One region of the Paenibacillus solisilvae genome, then DNA from elsewhere that is predicted to be linked to it. Evidence: riboswitches for the same ligand, from Rfam matches in the RefSeq annotation. Region 1 holds a riboswitch; the other holds the start of a gene.
The links. Region 1 has a riboswitch for glycine ahead of gcvT (glycine cleavage system aminomethyltransferase GcvT). Riboswitches for the same ligand answer to the same signal wherever they lie in the genome.
Positions count from the first base shown of each region.

Region 2: it holds a riboswitch for glycine, as region 1 does, so the genes downstream of both, sdaAB (L-serine ammonia-lyase, iron-sulfur-dependent subunit beta) here and gcvT (glycine cleavage system aminomethyltransferase GcvT) in region 1, are expected to answer to the same signal.

Region 1 is NZ_JBHSOW010000106.1:28,401-31,331, reverse strand. It holds gene gcvPA (aminomethyl-transferring glycine dehydrogenase subunit GcvPA) at 1-79, opposite strand, end outside; gene gcvT (glycine cleavage system aminomethyltransferase GcvT) at 76-1,203, opposite strand; glycine riboswitch at 1,317-1,439, opposite strand; glycine riboswitch at 1,443-1,541, opposite strand; glycine riboswitch at 1,706-1,820, shown strand; glycine riboswitch at 1,824-1,913, shown strand; gene gcvH (glycine cleavage system protein GcvH) at 2,121-2,510, shown strand; gene ACFPYJ_RS27585 (lipoate--protein ligase family protein) at 2,576-2,931, shown strand, end outside.
Region 2 is NZ_JBHSOW010000024.1:6,325-9,255, forward strand. It holds gene sdaAA (L-serine ammonia-lyase, iron-sulfur-dependent, subunit alpha) at 1-610, opposite strand, end outside; gene sdaAB (L-serine ammonia-lyase, iron-sulfur-dependent subunit beta) at 619-1,293, opposite strand; glycine riboswitch at 1,457-1,574, opposite strand; gene ACFPYJ_RS06555 (hypothetical protein) at 1,802-1,978, opposite strand; gene ACFPYJ_RS06560 (hypothetical protein) at 2,147-2,931, opposite strand, start outside.

The DNA.
Region 1 (2,931 bases):
CTTCGATGGAGTCTGCCCCTATCGTCTGGAGCATATCAGCCTGATCCTGCTCCGTCATCGGTAAGTAGCGGTGGTTCATGGCGCAGTCACTCCTTTGCCGGATGCGGGCGTATTTTTGTAAAAAGGGGTTTTCACAATGCGGGCCCTCAGCATCTTCCCCCGGATCTCGACGAGAACTTCCGTATCTAAAGCCGTATAGTCCATTTTTATCATCGCCAGCCCCAGGTTCCGCTTCAGAGAGGGGGACTGCGTACCGGTTGTCACCTCGCCGATGAGTGAGCCGTCCGCATAGACGGGATAATGCGGCCTCGGAATTCCGCGGTCGATCAGCTCGAGCCCGACTAATTTACGCGTTAACCCTAATTTTTGCTGCTCCAGCAATGCCCCGCGTCCGATAAAATCCCCTTTAAGCAGTTTAACGAAATAGCCAAGTCCGGCCTCAAGCGGCGAAATATCAGGAGATAATTCCTGTCCGTACAAAGGAAGCCTCGCTTCGAAACGCAGCGTGTCGCGAGCGCCAAGTCCGGCAGGAATAAGTCCGTCCCCATGCCCGGCAGCAAGCAAGCCTTTCCATACGATCCCCGCTTGATCAGCTGGAGCATAAATCTCAAAGCCATCTTCGCCGGTGTAGCCCGTGCGGGAAACAAGCGCGGGAACACCGCAGACGACGGCTGGATGGATAAAGTGGAAGGAAGCGAGGCTGCCGGTGTCTGCATCGGTAACCCGGGATAATATGGCCGAGGCAAGAGGCCCCTGCAGGGCAAGAAGAGCCGTTACACGGGAACGGTTCTCCATCACAACGTCGCCAATAATATGATCCTGCAGCCAAGCCCAATCCTTGTCGATGTTGGAGGCGTTGACGACGAGCATGAATTGATCGTCTGAATATTTGTATACGAGCAAATCATCTACGACCCCGCCATTCGGATAACACATGAGTGTGTACTGCGCTTGTCCCGCAGCCAGATTCGCGATATCGTTCGTCGTCATCTGCTGCAAAAAAGCTTCTGCATACATTCCGGTTACCAGGAATTCACCCATGTGGGAGACGTCGAATAACCCTGCCTGACGGCGCACGGCATCATGCTCCTGTTGAATGCCGGTAAACTGAACAGGCAGCTCCCAGCCGCCAAAATCGATGCATCGGACGGCTGGGAAGGCGGCATAATGCGGGAAGAGCGGTGTGCGTTGTAAAGGCTCCATCTCATCACCTCTTTCATAAATTAGCTTCCATAACCGACAGGTCACACCAATTAAAAAAGACAGGCAAAAGGAATCCGAATACGCAGCTAAAGCTGCGCAGTCTCTTCCTTCTGCTCTGTCCTTTGTACCTGAGAGTTACCTGTTAAGTTACATGCAAACATAAATTAATGTTATCCACATGTTGCTTAACAGTTTCACCTTGGGTGATCCTAAAGAAATTAGGATGCTCTCCAGAGATGCGTCCGATAAAAGTCCTTTTGCCTGAGAGATTCACCTGCGGGCAGGCTTACTCCTTCGGCGTTACCCCGGTTTCAGGTAATCTCTCCCTCTACCATCATCCGCGTATTCAATTGTCCATTCACACTGATAGCTTTATTATAAACGTTGTGCATCAATCAATGTCAACCTTTGATTATACGAAATCTATTTTTATTGTTAACTATATTGACATAAAAAGAGAGAGTGAACTATGCTTGATGGAGACAACTGGATATGATGCGGATGAAGATAGTCGGGAGAGACCGCTCAGGCAGCTTGCCGATGCGGCACCGAAGGAGCAAGCCGTTAACCCGCCGGTTAACGGGTAATCTCTCAGGTAAACGAACCGGTATCGGACGCAGCTCTGGAGAGCGCGAAAGCCACCCAAGGTGTAAGGACTGCATGGCCTTGAAAGCCGTCATGTCTTAAACTCTCAGGTACCGAGGACAGAGAAGAGGCGCAATTCCTTTTCTCTGTCCTTTTTTTTGGACGGGGAATGATGAATTTTCGCTTCGTTCCCGCTATAGATTTAAGGGAAGAGACTTGTATGACCTCCTTAGCGGATAGCGCAATGGCGTTTCTTCCTGCTTTTAGAACAGCTGATGCTCCTTTATTCTATTCTTCGCTTCACCAACTAATTCGAAAAGAGGCGTGTACCGATGAGTGAGGTTAGAGAAAATCTGGTCTATAGCGATGAACATGAGTGGGTACTGGCGGTTGAAGGGCAAATCGTTCGGGTCGGCATAACGGATTACGCGCAGAGCTTGCTTGGAGACATCGTTTTTGTTGAATTTCCTGAGACGGGCACGGCCGTCACAGCAGGTGAGAGCATCGGATCCATTGAATCCGTGAAGACCGTTTCGGAGCTCTACTGTCCCGTTTCGGGGACGGTCACTAAGGTGAATCAGACGCTTATGGAACAGCCGGAGCTTGTTAACGGCGAGCCTTACGAGGGTGGTTGGATCGTTGAGGTAGAAGTCGATGGAAATGTAGAAAATGCGCTGAACAAACTTTTATCCGCGGATCGATATCGGACGTTGATTGACTAATACGCAATCGAATCAGCAAGACAACCGCCTGTCATCAAAAGGAGCTGATTGAAGGGAGCGTAGTTATGGGTGCACCTTGGAGATTCGTTCATACCGGCAGCCGTTCACCGGAGGAGAACATGGCGATTGACGAGGCCATGCTTATCGCCCACAGCGAGGGCCGCACGCTTCCATCCGTCCGTTTCTATGGCTGGAATCCGCCTACGTTATCGATCGGATATTTTCAACGGGTCCATAAGGAAATAGACGTATCAAGGGTAATGGAGAACGGGATCGGTTTTGTCAGAAGGGCGACCGGCGGACGTGCCGTGCTTCATGATCAGGAGCTGACTTACAGTATCATCGTCTCTGAGAGCTATCCGGGTATGCCGGCAAATGTGACGGATGCTTACCGTGTGCTCAGCATGGGCTTGCTCTACGG
Region 2 (2,931 bases), on a different contig from region 1:
TTTTAAGAGCAAGACCCACCGCGTGAACGGCCTGCTGTGCCGTGCCGCCGCGGAGCTCCACCATAGCGCCGGCGGCCATTCCGATAGCTGAACCCACCTCTGCCTGACAGCCGCCTTCGGCACCTGAAATGGATGCGTTATTGGCTATAACATAACCTATAGCACCGGCACAGAACAAACCCTTTATCAAATGTTCATCGTCCCAGTCAAATCTCTCCTGGGCGCTGACGAACACCCCGGGGATGATGCCACAGGATCCGGCAGTGGGGGTCGCGATAATTCTGCCCATGGAGGCGTTTACCTCGGATACAGCCAGCGCGTAGGTCATCGCCTCAGCCGCCGGACCTCCCAGAGAGGTCTCGCCTCGCTGCATATAATCCGACACTCTTTTGGCGTCGCCGCCGGTCAGGCCGCTGCGGGATTTGGTGTTCCCCGTGAGTCCCTGACGTACAGCCTCTTTCATTACCCCGTAGTATTCGGCCATCTGACGGAAGATCTCCTCGGTCTCAACGCCGGTTTCCTGAGCCTGATCCTCCAGCATAACCTCGGCAATCGTTTTATTCTCCTTTCGGCATATTTCAGCCAGCTGTTCAAGGGTCTCGAATCTCATATAAAGTTTCAGCTCCTTTTGGTCAAATCGATCATCGTAACTTCCTTAATGTGCGGCAGGTGATGAATCCGCTCTATAGTGCTTTCCCCTGGAGCCGAATCCAGTTCAAATACGGTCATTGCATCGCCACTCCGTCCCTTGCGATCCACATCCATATAACCGATATTAAACCCCTCCTGACTAAGCAGAGCGGTCATATTGGCGAGAACCCCCTGTTTGTCGGAATGCGTTACGGCAATCGTGGGAAATTCGCCCGTGATCTGCACATCAAAACCGTTCATGGAATAAACGGCAATCGTCCCCCCACCGATAGAGGCGGCTACGATTTCGGCTTTCCTTCCTTCGTTCGACAGGTTGATTTTGACCGAATTGGGATGAGGACCGTTGCCTTTTCCCTGAACCCATTCCAATGTCATTCCCGCTTCTTCTGCAAGAACGTCCGCCTGAGGAATGCGCTCATCATCCGTGTCGTAATTTAAAAGGCCTGCGGTTAGAGCCAGGTCCGTACCATGACCCCAATACGTCTCGGCAAATGAGCCGTACAGCGTCATTTTGGCCTCTTTCGGGCGGCATCCAAGCAGCTGTCGCGCCACTCTCCCGATGCGTACTGCTCCTGCTGTATGGGAACTGGAGGGTCCGACCATGGACGGGCCAATAATGGAAAAAACATTTTTAAATCTCACCTGTTCCAACGCTCCCTATAGGCATATTTCATAAAAAAGCAAATGAAAAAGACAGCAAAAAGGCATGCAACACCTTTTCTCTGTCCCTTGTACCTGAGAGTTTTTACGGATTTATTCCCTCCGCGGGTCCCCTTGGGTGGCTAGAAAGCTCTCTCCAGAGCCGCGTCCGGCGACGGTTCCTTGTACCTGAGAGATTAACTGCCTGTACGTGCCTACCTGCAGCTTGCTCCTTCGGTGCCGCCCTTCCACTATACGAGGGTGGTCTCTCCCGTGCGTCATCATCCGCGCTATATTGAATTATTTCCATAAGTTCAGTCAGATCTCTCTAAGAATAATGCAGAGCGAACTTCGGTGTCAATATAGCATATGTGGCGCCGTTTAAAACTCCATTCACGTTCTAACTTAAAGAAAAGCCGTCACTTACTATATTGACTTATTTCCATTACAGCAAACACAAAAAAAGACCGGAGAAATAACGCCGATCCGAGTTTTTTATAGAAAAATAACTTCAATTCCATCCTTTAACAGCAATATTCGATTTCGCTTTGTTTTTAAAAAACCTCTCTAACAAACCCAATTCCTGTTTGCGTTTAAGAGTGAGTTTAACACCGTCGATCAATAGTCTGGATCTCAAATCATCGTTGCGATTTAGCGTATGTAACCTCTTTATGAATTGCTCGTCCATTTGACCATCCTCCCAAGTGTAGGATTTCTGACATATCTAAATTATAATCCAGCTTAGGAAAAAAGTTTGTCATACTATATTGTAAGTACAACACTTGTTTTGTCGACAATTAGGTTTTCTGTGGAATATATAAATAGCCCAGTTTGCCGTGAAACTGGGCATCAATCTTTACGGTACTTTTACAACAAAAGGTACTGTAAAGACCTTATCATTTTGCTGGAATTGACCCCAAATCTTGTACACGCCGCTATGCGGGAACGTCGTCATAAATTTGGCATCCGGTCCCGAAACCTTTTCATCAATCGGGTGCACGTGCAGGTAATTTTCTGCATCTTGGGTTAAGATCACGACGTGTCCAACAGCTCCTAGATACGGCTGAAGGTCCGTTACAGGCTGCTTCGTCTGAGCGTCTTTAATATTGAAGTTCAAGTTCAGTTCCATGTCGGCCATAAGGTGATCAATCGAAAGCGTTACCACTTTACCATCCACCACTTTAGTTAATACAGCATCAGGTTCAATTGATTTTTGAGCAGGAGACTCTCCTTGAACCGAAATCCACTGGCTCTTATTCATCGCGCCCATGCCTGTTGGAGTGATGTCGGCAATCATCTTGAACTCTCCGGCTGTTGGAAATTGTGTGGTTACGGTGAACTCACCGTTTCCTTTATAATCAGGGTGAATGTGGTTGAAGAAGGACAAATCCTTGCTTACAATGATAAAATGCATCTGTTTTTCATGTACGGTATCAAATTCATCAATCGGTTTACCGTTTTTGTCCTGGATATGAATCATAATCGTCGTATCTTTCTTCGGCATTGTCTTATCACTAGAAAGCTTGAACTGGGCTTGGACATTGACAGCTTGATTGGAACCTGCCTCTATTGTCATACCGCTATGATCCATTGCCGCATTATTCGTTGTTCCTGATGTTTCGCCATGTGAGGAATGGTCCA